Regions from separate parts of the Paenibacillus sp. FSL P4-0113 genome, predicted to be linked through region 1. Evidence: predicted binding sites of a transcription regulator. Region 1 holds the regulator's gene; each other region holds the start of a gene.
The links. The regulator LexA, encoded in region 1, represses DNA repair genes until DNA is damaged. The targets are predictions, from matches to a motif close to CGAACATATGTTCG.
Positions count from the first base shown of each region.

Region 2: the regulator LexA is predicted to act here: its motif matches at 1,892-1,905, upstream of recA (recombinase RecA).
Region 3: the regulator LexA is predicted to act here: its motif matches at 2,785-2,798, upstream of addB (helicase-exonuclease AddAB subunit AddB).

Region 1 is NZ_JBBPAZ010000001.1:963,239-969,374, reverse strand. Features, by position in the region: gene MKX46_RS03650 (GNAT family N-acetyltransferase) at 1-291, opposite strand, end outside; gene MKX46_RS03645 (hypothetical protein) at 520-660, opposite strand; gene MKX46_RS03640 (hypothetical protein) at 701-865, opposite strand; gene MKX46_RS03635 (hypothetical protein) at 1,101-1,403, opposite strand; gene lexA (transcriptional repressor LexA) at 1,686-2,312, opposite strand; gene MKX46_RS03625 (LysM peptidoglycan-binding domain-containing protein) at 2,499-2,867, shown strand; gene MKX46_RS03620 (DUF896 domain-containing protein) at 2,976-3,182, shown strand; gene MKX46_RS03615 (hypothetical protein) at 3,303-3,812, shown strand; gene MKX46_RS03610 (HAD family hydrolase) at 3,968-4,762, shown strand; gene MKX46_RS03605 (1,2-dihydroxy-3-keto-5-methylthiopentene dioxygenase) at 4,862-5,404, opposite strand; gene metH (methionine synthase) at 5,686-6,136, shown strand, end outside.
Region 2 is NZ_JBBPAZ010000001.1:31,818-37,953, forward strand. Features, by position in the region: gene pgsA (CDP-diacylglycerol--glycerol-3-phosphate 3-phosphatidyltransferase) at 1-369, shown strand, start outside; gene MKX46_RS00160 (competence/damage-inducible protein A) at 465-1,733, shown strand; gene recA (recombinase RecA) at 1,975-3,036, shown strand; gene MKX46_RS00170 (regulatory protein RecX) at 3,232-3,981, shown strand; gene rny (ribonuclease Y) at 4,356-5,900, shown strand; gene MKX46_RS00180 (TIGR00282 family metallophosphoesterase) at 5,978-6,136, shown strand, end outside.
Region 3 is NZ_JBBPAZ010000001.1:1,578,774-1,584,909, reverse strand. Features, by position in the region: gene MKX46_RS06520 (Na/Pi cotransporter family protein) at 1-854, opposite strand, end outside; gene MKX46_RS06515 (class I SAM-dependent rRNA methyltransferase) at 1,249-2,628, shown strand; gene addB (helicase-exonuclease AddAB subunit AddB) at 2,865-6,136, shown strand, end outside.

The sequences.
Region 1 (6,136 bases):
AATATCCTCAATTAGAGCATAGCCATTCCAATTAGTACAAAGTTTAATTTTCCCAACACAGTCGTCCTCATCATAATATAAAAAAATAGATTTTCCTTGTTCATTAATATAACTGATATCGACGTCATCATCCTCATACTGTTTAAAATATGGTTCGGGAAAACTTTCTTCTATATATGACCAAATGTTGTTCTCGTATTTAGGTATAATTTTTCCTGACACAATAAAGCTGTTATTCTCATTTGACTTTTTAAAATCCCCCATATTTGAAAGTGACATTTTAATTATCATGGCTTGTCTCCTTCTGGTTTAATTTCTCTATGCACATTATTCTAAAAGAGAACCACTTTTTCCTGTCTGTTAGATTTATAAAAGAGTAAAATAGTAGCGACTGTTCAACTATGTGTGATATTTACGATCTCGTCCGCTTGCTTAAACGATTCATAGCAGTAGTTAGGTGTGCTGCTTAACACAAAAAAGCAGGAAGAATTTCTCCCGCTTTTTGCATGAAAACGATTATTAACGTCTGCGTTGTCTATCGTTTACGCTAAACAAATTAACAGCCAGTGCGTTACCTCTTGCACGCGCAGTGGCTCTTTGATTGGAACGGATGTTCAATCTTCTTCTTCTTAAATCACGTCTGCAATGTCTTCTGCTCATAATATCACCTCCCTTCAAGAAATGAAGGTGCGGTTGAATCTTAGTGGCGTTTATGCTTACGCTTGGAAATTTTGATATTCAAGGCATTGGTTGCTAGTGCATTTCCGCTTCCTGTTTTAGCAGCTGCGGCTTGAAAGACTTTAACGACCAGATATCTGTTTTTCCCGATGCGATGCTTATACGTTTTAACTCTATTTCTGATCATCTGCATATCTCCTTTGCTTAGTTCTGCTATATATATATGTCAATTGTGATAGTAATGTATCAGCATAAATCTATTAGAAGCAAAAAGAAGCTAGTACCTATATCCCTAAAGGTTAACAAAAAAACTCATGCGAACCTGTCTTCGCCTTTTCAACTTTACGTTGCAGGAGATTTTACAGGCAGGTCGGCATGAGTCTAATGTGTAGAATAAAGATAATATGCAGTTTGTATGAAAATTATTTACTATTAAGGGTGTTAAGTTTTTTTTCGTAGTACGCCTCTTGGGCAAAAATATGATTCAGTTGTTCTGAGAGCTGTTTATATTCTTGGCTGGCCTCTGGGTAATTATTTCTTTCGGAAATTACAGCTTCAAGTTGCTTTTCTAAATACCTGAAATGGATGAGTATTTGTAAGTACTGAATACGATCGTAGGTTGTTATGTGTGATTTCTCTTCTGCATACAAATGATCCATTGTTGGAACTGCACAGCTTACGACGATAAATATCATAACAAACGCTGAAATTATTATTTTTTTCATTTAATTCCTCCTACAGAGCTATGAGTAATTAATATACCATATTTAGCTAAAAGAAAGAAAGATCTATTAGTTTTGCCCACAACAGTATAGCTGTTCAAGATCAGTGGGGGATTTTTGAGACGATGAGGCTGATTTTATAGTAGATACAATAGGAATAGGTTGCTAAAAGGAAAGAATAGTTGTGAGATACATAATAAGCATAATAACAATACAAAACCGGCTTGCCCTAGGCAGCCGGTTTTGTATTAGGGGATAGAATAACGGGGAAGGAAGAACGAGAAATCAGTGGAAGTCCCGGAAGAGTCCTACAACTTTGCCCAAAATACTGACGTGTGTCAGACGAAGCGGTTCAAAGGCTGGATTTTCAGGTTGAAGCCGGATATGATCTTTTTCTTTGTAGAAGGTTTTAACTGTAGCTTCGTCTTCATCTGTCATAGCTACAACAATATCGCCATTATCAGCGGTCTGCTGCTGACGTACGATTACATAGTCTCCGTTAGCAATCCCAGCCTCAATCATGCTTTCGCCTACAACAGATAACATGAATATTTTATCCTCACCAACAAAGTGTTGGGGAAGAGGAAAGTAATCTTCAATATTTTCTGTCGCCGTAATAGGAAGACCAGCGGTTACTTTGCCGACGACGGGGACACGACTAATGGAGTAATTAATCAAGTTGCTGTTATCCGATTCGTCTTGACCGAGTAACTCAATAGCCCGTGGTTTTGTAGGATCGCGGCGAATGAGTCCTTTTTTCTCTAAACGATCCAAATGACCGTGAACCGTAGAACTGGAGGCCAATCCGACAGCCTCGCCTATTTCGCGTACAGAAGGGGGGTATCCCTTTAGACGCACTTCATTGCGGATAAATTCAAGAATGGCCTGCTGGCGGCTCGAAATCTTAGACATACCGTATCAACCCCATTTAGTAACGTTTGGGAAAATTATAGCATAGAACCTCCGTTCGTACAAACATAAGTTCTAAATAATCCCTAAAAAAATTGCGAACTTTTGTTCTCTTTTCTATTGAACAAAACAAACGTTCGTGTTATATTGTGAAAACATAAGAACAAACGTTTGGAGGACACAACCATGATGAAATATAGCACCTATCAAAGTATTTTTCCAATGAATATAGAAAATTTACAGGAGACCCGAAAAGAGGGTAGGGCGCGTTTTATGCAGATTATTACCCATACTCTTTTACTTAAGCTTCTTATTATAGTGATTGTTGCTTGGATTGCAGGAGCAGGTGTACTTACGGTTTTCGCGGCTCCTTCAGCTTCCAAGGAAGAAGTGACTAAACTGACAGTACAACCTGGGGATACGTTGTGGCAGATTGCCTCGAATCATAAACCGGAACGAATGGATACACGGGTATATATAGAAGGAATTGTGCGGATTAACGGTTTAGAGGATCGGGGAGTGCAGGCAGGTCAGGTACTCAAGCTTCCTGACTTATGATCAATAGACTATTAGAGCTTGTCAGGGAGCGTAATGCGGGAGCCTTGACAAGCTCTTTTCTACATGTCAAAGTGTATTATATCTTTGCTTTTATGGAGGGGACACAATTTGGATATAGACAGCTTGGTACAGCGCATTAATGAATTAGCGCGCAAAGCAAAATCCGAGGGATTAACAGAAGAGGAAACCACAGAACGTGCCAATCTTCGGGAAATTTATTTAGGTAACATTCGCCGTAATTTTCGGCAGCAGCTAGAAACGATTGAATTTGTGGACGATGATACATCGAAGGGAAATGACGGGCTGAAGCATTAATGTTGTTAAAGCGGCCAAGCCTGCAATTTGCCTTTTGTTTTAGGTACCTCTCATGGTATCTATATAGATCAGCTTTGAGGCAATTGTTTTAATGTAATATATCTGGGAAGGAATTGAGAGATGGCCCGATCATTTGAAAGAAAAGTACGCAAAAACACAGCGCATTTAAATAAATCGCGCAAAAAGCAAGGTATTCAAACCATTAGCGGCGCAGGTTCTGCAATGGATATTTTTCGTGGCCGTAATATTACTGTGCCAATTATGCTGGCTGGTCTTTCTGTATTGTACATGCTGATGAGTTACTTTTTGACTAAGACCGGTATGCGAGGGATGGATTGGCTTGTATTCGGCCTGTACTTGATGCTGGCTGTTATCTTTTTTATCCGTCGTCCTTATCTGAAAGTGGGAAAGGATACTCTCTATATGCTGAAAGGTGGTAGAGAACGTCCAATGACGGCAGGGGACATGAAAGCCATCAAGATTGAAAAGGGTTACGTAACCGTTGAAAGAAAAGGTAAGGGTGGTAATTTTATTTTCACAAAATCATTAGGTCGCTATGACACGGATGCCATTGCAGAGCGACTTGAGAAGTTTGCGCTATCCAATCAGATACAGGTTGACAAGAAATAACTGATTTAGCCTGTAGCTCTGTAACAAAGGCCGTATGATGTTATTTCATATAACATGCTGCGGCCGCTTGCTTAATATGGGCACACATAACGATTCAAATGCTTAATCAAGCAAATAGGCGTACATATACTGTGGAAAGAGAGTGGATAATTCAGATGACGATTCAAGCGGTAATGTTTGATCTTGATGATACCCTTTTGTGGGATGAACGTAGTGTAGAAGAGGCATTTGATGCAGCGTGTCAAACAGGCTCCCGTGAAGCAGGTGTTGATCCAAAAGCTCTGGAGGAAGCCGTACGTAAAGAAGCACGCGCTTTGTATGAATCCTATGAAACCTTTAGTTTTACTCAAATGATCGGCATTAATCCGTTTGAAGGATTGTGGGCGAATTTTACAGCAGGTGAGCAACCTGAATTCCGTCAATTGGAACAGTTGGCCCCTGTTTATCGAAAGGAATCATGGCGCAGAGGACTCCAGCAACTAGGGATAGATAATGAGAAGTTGGCGGAAAAGCTGGCTACCCAATTTGCTTCGGAAAGACGCGCACGTCCCCATGTATATGAAGAAACGTTTGAAATTCTAGAACAATTGAAGGGACAATACAAGCTGTTATTATTGACAAACGGTTCCCCTGATTTACAACAGGAGAAACTGGATGGAGTTCCTCAATTAGCTCCTTTCTTTGATCATGTGGTCATTTCAGGTTCATTTGGTCGAGGCAAGCCGGATCCGTCTATATTCCAGCATGCGTTGGGGCTTCTTGGTATTGAGCCTGAACATGCTTTAATGGTAGGAGATAAGCTGACGACTGATATTCAAGGAGCGTTGGCAGCAGGTGTTCACTCGGTGTGGGTGAACCGAAACGCCAAAACCAATACCACAGAGATCAAGCCGAAGTTTCAAATCAAGCATCTGTCTGAATTGGATGGAATTATTCAGTCGTTAAAGTAAGAAATCTACACCTTTAGAAACGAGTATTAAGAAAACTCCCTTCGCTCGATTGTCACAGAGCAGAGGGAGTTTTTTATTTACACAAGGATAAATTCGTAATTATGCTTTAATGAAGGTTGGATCTTCGAACGGTTCCGCAATCCAGCCATTTTCTTCAATGAACAAGCGGACTGCTACGATCTTTTGATTCTCCATTAAAGTGAAGAAGTGAGGTATATTTTCGGGTACGGAGATAACGTCCCCCGGTGAAAGCTCTACGTTAAAATAGTCGATCTCTTCAGGTCCTTTAATAATAAAGATGCCTTTACCAGCGATAATGGCACGGATTTCATCCTCGGTATGGGTGTGAATTTGCTCAAACTTGGCTAGCAACTCGTCCAAATTCGGCGTTGCTTCAGATAGAGTGATAACGTCCCATATTTTATATCCGCGACGTGCGGCTAAATCCTTGATTTCGGGTTCAAATGTTTTGAGAACAGCGGCCTTTTGATCATCTGTTAAGGTAAAGTTCTCTTGCAGCTCCCCGGACAATTTGGAAGCATCCCAATGTTCATACAATATCTCGTGACTCTCCAGAAATTCACGTACTTGTTCTTCACCGCTAATTCTTTCATTCGTATTACGTATTAAGATTTCGGCCATGTATTTATCCCCTCTTTTCCACTTGGATTAATGTTATATAAAGAATACCATGTCTTGAAACGTTGTACAATACAGGATTTCAACATTTTATAATGCAAATGAACATAGCTAAAGGATGCAGGGTTAAGTACGTTTAATAATGCTACAAACTATAAAAATGGATAAGAGAAGTCGTTTTTACAAAGAACAACCTGTATAAAACGTATGTTTTTACTTCAATCTATCTAAATGATACGGTTTCTGCTAAACTAGGATTTAACGTTTTGCGGGGGTGAAGAAATTTGGATAAAGTTAGCTTGCAGGATGCATTACAACGAAGAATACTCCTTCTTGATGGGGCCATGGGCACCATGATTCAACAGGAAGACCTTTCCCCCGATGATTTTGGTGGGGAAGAGCTGGAGGGCTGTAATGAAATGCTGGTCTTAACGAGACCGGATGTCATTCAAGGGATTCATGAAGCATACTTGAAGGCCGGAGCAGACCTAATTGAAACGAATACATTTGGAGCAACATCCGTCGTTTTGGCGGATTACGATATACCAGAACGTGCCCGTGAAATTAATCTGGTGGCGGCCAAGCTGGCGCGTAACGCGGTGGATAAATACAGCACTGCGGACAAGCCTCGTTTTGTAGTAGGAGCTATGGGCCCAACCACGAAAACCTTGTCTGTCACAGGCGGTGTTACATTTGCTGAGCTGATTGACAGCTATCAAGAGCAGGCCTTGGCAC
Region 2 (6,136 bases), 930 kb from region 1:
TTGGGCAAGCTGTTGGACCCCCTTGCTGATAAGCTTTTGGTAACCGCCATTTTGGTTTCCTTGGTAGAAATGGGGAAAATTGATTCGTGGATTGTTGTTGTGATTGTTAGCCGTGAGTTTGCGGTTACGGGGCTGCGTCAGATTGCCTTGCTGGATGGGTCTGTGGTTGCTGCAAGCAATTGGGGCAAATTAAAGACGATCATTCAGATTGTTGCTATAGTAGCGCTGCTCATTAATAATTTCCCGTTTGTTTTTCTTGGTATACCGTTTGATTTAATAGCGATATGGGCAGCGGTGTTGATCACCATTTATTCGGGTATTGATTATTTCGTGAAAAATATCCATTTGCTGAGCTCCTCCAAGGTTTAACAGTATAAATTTTATGGAAACAGCAATAGGGACTAAACTTATTGCTGTTTCTTTATATAATTCCCATCATATTCGCAGTACAGGAGGAAGAATTGATGAAAGCTGAAATAATTGCGGTAGGAACAGAGTTATTGCTCGGACAAATAGTGAATACAAATGCTCAATATTTGTCACAAGAGTTGGCTACAATTGGAATCGATGTATATTTTCAGACTGTGGTTGGCGATAACATAGATCGGCTTCAGGAAGCCATAAGAATTGCTCAGAAGCGTGCGGATATTATTTTATTTTCTGGCGGTCTGGGACCGACCCAGGATGATTTGACGAAAGATGCGATAGCGTCTGTATTGGGGCGAAAATTGCACATAGATCGTCTTGCAATGGACAAGCTAGATCAATTTTTTCGTAACCGTGGGGTAGAAATGACCGAAAATAACCGCCGGCAGGCGCTTTCTATTGAAGGTGCTACTCCGCTTGAAAATGAGACAGGGCTAGCTGTGGGCGACGCAATTGCACAGGATGGTAAATTTTATGTAGTTTTGCCTGGACCTCCTAAGGAACTCAAACCGATGTTTGCAAACCAGGCCAAACCTTGGTTGCTTCAGCAGGCATTGAGCGGTGAGGAAATGCCAATTTATTCAAAAATGCTAAAATTTGCAGGGATTGGTGAGTCAGCTCTTGAAACCCGTTTGTTAGATCTGATCCAATCCCAGACAGACCCCACGATTGCTCCTTATGCCAAGGAAGGGGAAGTCACGATCCGTATATCCACCAAGGCGGCCAGCGAAAGTGAAGCATTGATTAAGCTGACGGCTACGGAAGTAGAAATTCAGCAGCGTCTTTCGGAATTTATGTATGCAAGCGAAGATGTTACGCTGGAGAAGGTTATCGTAGATCTAATGGCCAATCGCGGACTCACTGTGAGTGCGGCAGAAAGCTGTACAGGTGGACTGCTGATGGAACACCTCACTTCTATACCTGGCAGTGCTACTATGTTTCAAGGTGGCATCGTGTGCTATTCCAATGAAATGAAGATGAAATTACTCAACGTGCCTTGTGATTATTTAGAGGGGGATCAAGCGCCAGGTGCAGTGAGTAAGGAAGTGGCCCTTGTGCTTGCAGAGCAGGCGAGAATGATCATGGACAGCGATTTTGGACTTTCAGTTACTGGTGTAGCCGGACCTGGGTATTCCGAACGTAAGCCAGTCGGTCTAGTGTATATTGGCATTGCTGAACGCGACAAGGAAACGGAAGTACATGAACTGAGACTGAGTGGTAACCGCGAAACAATCCGACTGCGATCAGTCAAAGCGATTCTGTACAGATTGTGGCGCAGGCTGGTAGAGAACGAGAAACTCTCTTAATCATCTATGTACAGTGTGGGTCGTAGAGTTGTTTTAGATAGATATTCATGATATAATCACCTTATCGGAAGAACCGTTGCAAAGCCTTTTGCCAGCGGTTCTTTTTTTGTTTTAAGAGACAGGTGTAATTACAGAAGAGAGCTGTGTGAATAAAAAAACGAATGTATGTTCGAAAAAATGCTTGGCAAGCGTGTCAAAACAAGGTATTATTAAAGTACAAACAATGAAGGATGTGAGTTTATTGTCAGATCGTCGTGCTGCGCTGGATATGGCGCTCCGTCAAATAGAAAAGCAATTTGGTAAAGGTTCCATTATGAAGTTGGGTGAGTCTACCCACATGCAAGTGGAAACGATCCCCAGTGGTTCGATTGCTTTGGATATTGCGTTAGGAACGGGCGGCTTTCCAAGAGGCCGGGTTATTGAAATATACGGACCGGAATCATCCGGTAAAACGACAGTAGCTCTTCACGCTATCGCAGAGGTGCAAAAAACAGGCGGACAAGCCGCCTTTATCGACGCCGAGCATGCGCTTGATCCGTCGTATGCAAGCAAGCTGGGTGTCAATATTGATGAGTTGTTACTATCGCAACCAGATACAGGAGAGCAGGCGCTTGAGATTGCCGAAGCCCTTGTACGTAGTGGAGCAGTAGACATTGTAGTTGTTGACTCCGTAGCGGCACTTGTGCCGAAGGCAGAGATTGAAGGCGAAATGGGAGATTCCCATGTCGGTCTTCAAGCACGTCTGATGTCGCAGGCATTGCGTAAGCTGTCTGGAGCCATTAACAAATCGAAAACTATTGCTATTTTTATTAACCAGCTACGTGAAAAAGTAGGTGTTATGTTCGGTAACCCTGAAACAACACCAGGTGGACGTGCCTTGAAGTTTTACTCTACGGTACGTTTGGATGTTCGTCGTATTGAAAGTTTGAAAATGGGTAACGACATTGTGGGTAACCGCACACGTATTAAAGTCGTGAAGAATAAAGTTGCCCCTCCATTCCGTCAGGCTGAAGTGGACATTATGTACGGTGAGGGCATTTCCAAAGAAGGTAGCTTGATCGATATCGGTACGGAGCATGACATTGTCGACAAGAGTGGAGCTTGGTATTCCTACGAAGGTGAGCGCCTTGGTCAGGGACGTGAGAATGCGAAGCAATTTTTGAAGGAAAATCCGAACATTGCTAGTACGATCGAGCAAAAAATTCGGGTGGCAAGCAATTTGATTACGACGGTTGCTCCGCCTACAGAAGAAGAGTTGGCACAGCAAGCCAAGGAAGAACAGGAATTGTTGGAGCTTGAATAAAGCTTGGTGAATCCTGATTTGTGAACTGGAGCCAGGGTTATGGCACAATCCGGTTGAATAGCATGATTCTGATGCCCTGCACAGTTGTGCAGGGCATTTTTGCATCAATTAAAGCTGCTTTGTCAGCGGAATCTAACTTTTGCGTAGCAGTTGTCCAAAGACTGCTTTCGTGAATTTCAAAGTGAGGGAAACATATTGCAGTTGGACGATGAAGATGAATATTCTGCGGAAGCAAATAAGCAACAAGAGATTTCTCTTTTTCCGGATCATGAGGAATTGATGATTACTAGGGTAGAGCAGGGACAGGGACGCAAACGTGGACGCTATATCATTCATTTTGGCCCGTATTCATTGTCTGTATTAGAAGATGTAATGATCAAGTACAATATGTTCAAAGGAACGTCATTCGTCAAAAAAGAACTGGAAGATATTGTTCTGGCAGATGAAAAGCAACAGGCCTATGTACTCGCGCTTCGATATTTGGGGCGAAAGCCTCGCACACGTCAGGAAATTGCCCAGCGTTTGGTGCAAAAAGAACTGGATCAGTCTGTTATTGACGAAGTAATGGTCCGACTGGAAAGGGAGCAACTCGTGGATGATGATTTGTACGCCCGCCAATGGGCAAGGCAGCGTATAACTAGCCAACGTAAGGGGAAGATGTGGGTTAGGCAAGAACTCCGTCAGAAAGGCATCTCTAAAGCCTCTATTGGGGAAGCGTTAGGTGAAATCACCGATAATGAGGAGTGGGAGAGTGCTTTGACGATCGGACGTAAGAAATGGAATCAGGTACGTGGTGATATAACGGAGAAAAAAAGGAAAACCTACCCTTTTCTCATGAGACGCGGATATTCGGGGGATATGACACGCCGAGTGGTCAATCATCTCACTGCGGCCGAGCATGACGCTGCTTCAGATGACGAGGAATTGTTGCAGTGGGAGGAATAATTGCCAAACGGCTGCTGAACCTTGGGCTAGTATGAACGGATAGGATGAGCTAGTTATTACATGGAAAGCTGCATGGTACTCTACTAATGTTTGCATTCCCTTGACAATGCCATTTGTCAAATAATAAAATATATATGAAACGATACTTGTGGAACGCCCTTTTTCCTTCCAAAAAAGCGGAATCCACCGGTGAGTTCTCATCGCCAAATAACAAGTGATGCCGCTATGCCAGGCGGAATTGTACATGTGAAAGCATGTGCATATGAAATGAAACGACCTTGTGTCGTTATCTTAGTTTGACGATCAAAGTAAATGTGACAATTGCAAAAAGTCCCAAGGAATGCCTTGGAGGAACCAACGGGGAGGTGAACAGTATGATGACTGCGATCTGGTTCGTTCTCGTTGCTGTAGCCGCGTTATTCTTTGGGTTCGGGATTGGTTATTTTATTCGCAAATCTATTGCAGAAGCTAAGATCTCCAGTGCGGAAGAAGCTGCCGCGCAAATCGTGGAGAACGCGAAAAAAGAGGCAGAAGCGCTGAAGAAGGAAACGGTATTGGAAGCGAAAGATGAAATTCACCGCATCCGTGCCGAAGCTGAAAAAGAAACTCGTGAACGTCGCAATGAAATTCAACGACAGGAACGAAGATTGCTGCAAAAAGAAGAATCGCTGGATAAAAAATTGGAATCGCTGGAACGCAAAGAAGAACAGGTGGCCAACAAAGAGAAACGAATCGATGAAACCCAGCAGCAAATTGATTTGATTTACAAGAGTCAGGTAACTGAGTTGGAGCGTATTTCCAATCTGACGATGGAGGATGCAAGAAGTATTATTCTGACCAACGTAGAGCAGGAAGTTCGTCATGAAACAGCTCAGATGATTAAAGAAATTGAACAGCAGGCCAAAGAAGAAGCGGACAAAAAGTCTCGTGAAATCATCACACTGGCCATCCAACGCTGTGCGGCAGATCATGTAGCAGAAACGACGGTTTCTGTCGTCACATTGCCGAACGAAGAAATGAAAGGCCGGATTATCGGGCGCGAAGGCCGTAATATCCGTGCACTTGAAACCCTTACAGGAATTGACCTCATTATTGATGATACGCCGGAAGCTGTTATTTTGTCCGGATTTGATCCGATTCGTAGAGAGATTGCGCGTACTGCGCTTGAAAAGCTCGTAGCGGACGGACGGATACATCCGGCTCGTATTGAAGAGATGGTGGAAAAATCCCGTAAAGAGGTGGACGAACGAATCCGTGAATATGGTGAGCAGGCCACCTTTGAGGTGGGCGTGCATAGCTTACATCCGGATTTGATCAAGATCTTGGGACGTCTTAAGTTCCGTACGAGTTACGGACAGAACGTATTAAAGCACTCGATGGAAGTTGCATACTTGACAGGTCTAATGGCCGGGGAACTGGGCGAAGACGTTGTACTGGCAAGACGGGCAGGATTGCTGCATGACATCGGGAAGGCGCTGGATCACGAAGTGGAAGGATCGCACGTTGAAATTGGCGTGGAACTGGCGAAGAAGTACAAGGAACACCCGGTCGTCATCAACAGCATTGCTTCACATCACGGCGACTGCGAAGCGACTTCAGTGATCGCCATGCTGGTTGGGGCGGCAGATGCTCTATCAGCAGCAAGACCGGGAGCGCGGCGTGAAACGCTAGAGACGTACATCCGTCGTCTTGAGAAGCTGGAACGCATCTCCGAATCTTTTGAAGGCGTTGAAAAATCATACGCGATTCAAGCCGGACGCGAAGTTCGTGTCATGGTACAGCCAGAGAAAATTGATGATGCGGAAGCATTCCGACTGGCCCGCGATATTACGAAAACGATTGAGAATGAACTGGACTATCCGGGACATATCAAAGTTACTGTTATTCGCGAGACCCGTGCGGTAGAATACGCAAAATAAAAGCATTTCAATGAAAAGTGGCCACTGTTTGTAGGGCCACTTTTCATTTATGTAAGGCAGACTAGGGAGGGCTTTCTATCAACGTATTATTTATTGGAGACATCGTCGGCAGTGTAGGCAGAAAGGCACTGAGGGAAAATCTTCCTTCGCTCAAATCAAAATACAATCCGCATGTTATTATCGTGAACGGAGAAAATGCAGCTTCGGGAAGAGGCATAACCCCTGCTATCGCCAGA
Region 3 (6,136 bases), 620 kb from region 1:
GGGATCAACGGCATAAAGAGCAAGGCTCCGCCTACGTTCAGCAGCACATGGGACCAGGCTACAAATTTGCCGGACACGCTGCCGCCAACAGCGGCAATCAGGGCGGTCACGCAGGTGCCTACATTGGAGCCGATGACGATGGCGATCCCTACATCGGCTGGCAAGGCACCCGCAGCGGCAAGGCTGATCGCCATGCCAATAACGGCTGCGCTACTGTGAACCAGTGCGGTCAGGCAGGCACCCGCAGCGAAGGCCCACCACATGTTGGCCGCAGCGTGATCAAGAAACCAGCGGAATAGTCCGGCCTGCTCAATCCATGGGCCGACCGTTTGCATTACGCGGATACCCGCCAGAATCAGCGAAAATCCAGCAAATACGAGGCTGATATATTGTACAGCCTGCGGACGGCTAAGCCCATTGGAGCCGGGTGAAACTCCGGCAGACGCGTACTGGCGAACGGAGATTGATTCTCCCCACAGTACGGCGGCGCTCCAGCAGAGCAGTGAGCCGCAGAGCAGCGGAACAGCCAGCTTGCCAAGCTGGAGCCCCATCAGCTCGGTGGTGAGACAGGTACCGATATTGGTGCCAAGAATGATGCCGAGCGTACGGCCATAGGTCAATAGCCCGGCGTTGACCAGTCCGATCGTCAGCACCGTTACAGCGGTGCTGCTTTGCAACAGGGCGGTAATGCCTGAACTGAACAGCATACCCCGCCAAGGGGAAACGGTGGCGCGGTTCAGCCAACGGGTGAGGAAGGGGCCGGCCAAATGCCGGAGGGCTGCTTCCATCAGCTTCATCCCGCCCAAAAAAATAAACAGTCCGCCGCACAGCGGGAGTATAACATGTATAAGCACGGGCATAGCCCCCTTTTCTAGGTGAAAATACTTATGTAACAGCCTATGATCTGTCGAGGACAGCCATGACAAGCATGGCTAAGCTCTTTTTAGGAAAACGATAATTTTTGTAGTATCTTCACAAGCTTTAAAAGCGTGACGCCGATATACAGGCGGGCAGTAGCGAAGCGGATCATTTGAATCTGGAGAAGCGAGAGCGTTCGCCTGAAAGCTTTCCAAAGGAAAGCTGCTTCGGAAGTATAAACCTAGGGGGATTCTTACCATTAAAATCATTTATAAAATCCAAAGAATCCCCGTGCAACAGCGATCGTAAGATCAAATGATCCGCAGAGCCGCGCCCCTATCGAACAACGTTTTAACACTTTGAGTAATCCAAGAATGGGAGTGAAGGATTTTGCCTTCAGTAATATTAGAACGCAGCCGTAAAAAAAGGCTGGAGCACGCACACCCTTGGGTGTTTAAAAACGAAATAGCCAAGATCGAAGGAGACCCAGAGGCAGGCGATTTGGTCAGTATTGTTAACCATCAGGGGCGTTATTTGGCGACAGGTTACTATAATCCGGCTTCACAAATTACAGTGCGTGTGATGTCCTATGAGCCGCTGGAAGCGATGGATCAAAACTTTTTTGCCCAACGCTTTCGCAAATGTCTGGAGCACCGCGAACGTTTTGTGACCGGGGGAGACGCTTATCGGTTGGTGTACGGCGAGGCTGATTTTTTGCCTGGACTGATTGTAGACCGTTTTGGTGATGTGTTGGTTGTGCAGCTGTTAACGCTTGGCATGGATCGGCGCAGGGAAGAAATCAGGGATGCGCTCGTTGAAGTATTGGGTCCTGTTGGTATATATGAGCGCAGTGATGTATCCATCCGAGAGCTGGAAGGATTGAAACAAACGAAGGGTCCTTTGTACGGTGATTGCCCGCGTCATGTAGTGGTGACGGAAAATGGCCTGCACATCAAGGTTGATATCGTAGAGGGCCAGAAGACGGGTTATTTCTTTGACCAGCGTGAAAATCGTGCGGCCATAGCACCGTTGATGACAGGTTGGGGAGCACGTAGTGGAATTACGCTACAAGAAGTTGCTACAGACTCAGGGGACGCTGCCACAACGGTCATGAAGCCAGTGAATAAAAGTGGTAAGGTTGTTGAATTCCCATTCTGGGACGGCGCAACCGTATTGGAATGTTTTTCACATACGGGAAGCTTTACGCTCAATGCCTGTAAATATGGTGCTAAAAAAGTAACTTGTCTTGATATTTCTGAGCATGCGATTGAAAGTGCGCGGGACAATGTCAAGCTGAACGGTTTTGAGGAACGCGTCGAGTTTGTCGTCGACGATGCTTTTCAATATTTGCGCAATCAGGTGAAAGGTGTAGAGGAACGCAATGCACGAGCCGGGGGCAAAGGAGATACGTCTAAGCCGCTGACAGCGGGTGGCGGACGCACCTTTGACGTGGTCATTCTTGATCCGCCAGCCTTTGCCAAAACGAAGAACGCTGTCAAAGGGGCTACACGTGGATATAAAGATATCAACCTGCACGGGATGAAGCTCGTTAATGAGGGCGGCTATCTGGTGACAGCGAGTTGCTCGTTCCACATGCGGCCGGAGTTGTTTTTGGACACCATTAAGGAAGCAGCGGCAGATGCCGGCAAAATCCTTCGTCTGGTAGACTGGAGAGCAGCTGGTAAGGACCATCCTCAAATTTTGGGTGTGGAGGAAGGCCATTACTTGAAATTCGCCATCTTTGAGGTGCGCAGCCGGACACAGTTGTAGTTTCATACAAAGTCAAAGTCAATCGCCCTTTTGGTGATTAAATAGGTAAAATAAACTCGTTTTAGGTATAAATCAGTTCTGTAGAGAAGGCGTGCACCAAGCCATTCTGCGGGACTGATTTATTTTTTATAGGGAGAAAGAATTGCTACAACATGGCAAACGTACGTTCTTTTCTCCCTTGTCTGATATGCTATACTGTTTAATAGAATGTTGTTCGTTGGAAAGGAGGCCGCATCATGTCGGTCCGTTTGTTGATTGGCCGCTCTGGGAGTGGTAAAAGTACGTTAATCCGCAATGAAATGACGTCTATGTTACGCGAGGAGCCGCTAGGTAAGCCTATGCTGTTACTTGTACCGGAGCAATCGTCATTTGCTTCTGAGCATGCGTTACTTACAGAAGCCGGAAACGGTATTCAGGGGTCGGTGCGCGCCCAAGTGATGGGATTTCATCGTCTTGCCTATTTAGTTATGCAGGAAACTGGGGGTTCAGCGCTGGTGCCTGTAACGGAAGAAGGCAAGAAGATGCTTTTATATAAAATTATTCGTCGTCGCAAGGATGAACTGAGTTTGTTTAAGGATTCGGGAGACCAGCTCGGCTTTGTGGATCGGTTGAATACATTGTTTACGGAGCTAAAGCAGTATGGAAATGATACTCGGTCTGTACCCGAGCAACTGGAGCGAATGAACGCTGCTGGAGAGTCAACTCCGATTTTGCGCGGCAAGCTCAAAGATATCAGTCTAATCTATGAGGATTTTGAACGAGAGCTGACGCTTAAATATATCGATGGTGAAGATACGCTGCGCATGCTGGCAGAACAGATTGCTGAGTCTTCTCTTGTGCGTGGGGCAGATATTTGGATGGATGGCTACCGTAGGTTTACACCACATGAATATAAGGTTGTGGAGCAGCTTATGCTGCATGCCTCTTCATTGACGGTGGCTCTGACTTGCAACCGCAGCTACGAGAACGGACAGCTTCCGCATGAGCTGGATTTGTTTCATCCTTCGGCGGCTACGTATGTAAAGCTCAAAGGAATGGCAGATGAGCTGATGATAGAGACGCAGACACAATTACTGCGCCCTGATCCGCTACCGAGATTTAAGGAGCATCCAGCGTTGGCGTATTTGGAGGCTAACTTTGAACATCGTACAGGGTTACGGAATCAGGAACAACGGATGCGTCAGCAGCATCTTCGAGAGCAGTGGACAGAAAAGCAACCGGAGGGCATAAAACTGTACACTGCGGCTAATCGCCGTGCAGAGCTGGAAGGGGCTGTGCGCGAAATGCGTCGTCTGGCCCGAGATGAGGGCGCGCGTTATCGGGAGATGGCCCTGTTTGTGCGTCATATTGAAGATTATGAGCCATGGGTGGAACCGATATTCAAACAATATGAGGTTCCAGTATTTCTGGATCAGCGGAGAAGTGTATTGCATCATCCCTTAGTGGAATTGATTCGGGCTTCGCTGGATATCGTGCAGCGACGTTGGCGGTATGAGGATGTATTTCGTGCGGTCAAAACAGATCTTCTCCTACCGCTGGACGGTCGGGTGAACCGCGAGGAGATGGATCGTCTGGAAAACTATGTACTGGCCTGCGGAATACAAGGTAGCCGTTGGACAGATGGTCGCCCGTGGCAGGCTGTGCCCAGCTTGTCACTGGAGCTGGAGGAGCAGGAACGGAACCGTAGGCGGGATGAAACGTTGGATTTGATGGAGCTGTGTCGGGATGTGATCGTGATGCCTTTACGTGCGTTTGAGAAACGTGTGGGCAAGGCACGAACTGCACTTGAGAAGTGTGAAGCGGTATATCTGTTACTGGAGGATGCAGAAATTGGCCACAAGCTGGACGCCTTCATTCATCAGGCAGAGAAAGCAGGAAATCCTGAGCAGGCGAAGGAGCATCGTCAGGTATGGGACGCAGTGCTTGAACTACTGGATCAAATCGTCGAAATGATGGGTGACGAGAGGCTGGATACCTCTTTGTTTGCGGGTGTGCTAGAAACGGGATTGGCTGAATTCCGTATGGGACTTGTTCCGCCAGCTGTGGATCAGGTTCTAGTCGGAAACACGGACCGTACACGTGTGACCGGTATTCAACATGCTTTTGTGCTAGGTATGAACGAAGGTGTGATGCCGGCTGTGTTCCATGAGGACGGTGTGTTGAATGAGCAGGAGCGTACGGCATTAAACGAACGAGGCGTAGAGCTGGCGCCGGATATGACAAGACGTCTGCTGGACGAACGTTTTCTCGCTTATACGTCCCTTACTTCAGCCGGTAAAAGCCTGTGGATGAGCTATGCCGTGACTGATGAAGAAGGCAAGTCATTGTTGCCGTCTGAGTTAGTACGACATGTGCGGCAACTGTTTCCTAGCCTGGATGAACGTCCGCTGGCTGGATACCCTTTGCCTGGGGATGCCTGGACGACGCAATGGGAGTATGCTTCTCATCCGTCCGAGGCTTTGCCGCAGCTCATTGCTCAATTACGGCATTGGCGACGTGGCGGTGACATTTTATCTCCTTGGTGGGAGGTATATAACTGGTATGCCAGCCAGCAAGGGCGTGAGAAGGACAAGCTGCGTCAGCTGTTAACCTCACTTTTTTACGAGAACCATGCCGAAATGCAGAAGGAAACGAGCCGCCGTCTGTACGGCAGCAAGCTGCGTACGAGCGTATCTCGTATGGAACGTTTTGTGGCATGTCCATTTTCGCACTTTGCCTCTCACGGTCTTCGTTTGAAGGAACGTCAAATGTATCGCCTGAAGGCTCCGGATATCGGACAATTATTCCATGCAGCGCTTGGAGAGATGGCGATCAATTTGCGTAAACGCAATGTCAGCTGGGGCAGTCTCAGCACGGAGGAATGCCGCCAAGAGGCGGAAAGTACAGTGGAGCGTTTGGCTCCTCGTCTGCAAGGCGAGATTCTAATGAGCTCCAAGCGGTATGGCTACATTTTGCGCAAATTGAAGGATATCGTGAGCCGTGCTTCGTTGATTTTAGGTGAACATGCGCGAAGAGGTAGTTTTGAGCCGATTGGGCTGGAGTTGGACTTTGGACCGGGTCAGCAGCTTCCACCGTTAAGCTTCCGGTTAGATAACGGCGTTGTGATGGAAATTGTCGGACGAATTGACCGTGTAGATGTGGCAGAGGGAGAAAAGGGGTTACTTTTGCGTGTCATCGATTACAAGTCTAGCCAAAAGGATCTCAAGCTGCATGAAGTGTACTATGGCCTGTCCTTGCAAATGCTCACCTACCTGGATGTGCTGCTGAATGCGGCGGAAGAATGGTTGGGCGAGACTGCCTATCCAGCGGGTACACTGTATTTTCACGTTCACAATCCGATGTTGCAGTCGCCTAACGGTCTTAGTGCAGAACAGGCCCGTCAGGAGATTTTGAAACGTTTTAAGATGAAGGGATTACTGCTCGCGGACCGGGATGTAGTTGGGCAAATGGATACAGCATTGGACAAGGGATATTCCTCTATTTTACCTGTTGCGGTGAAAGCAGATGG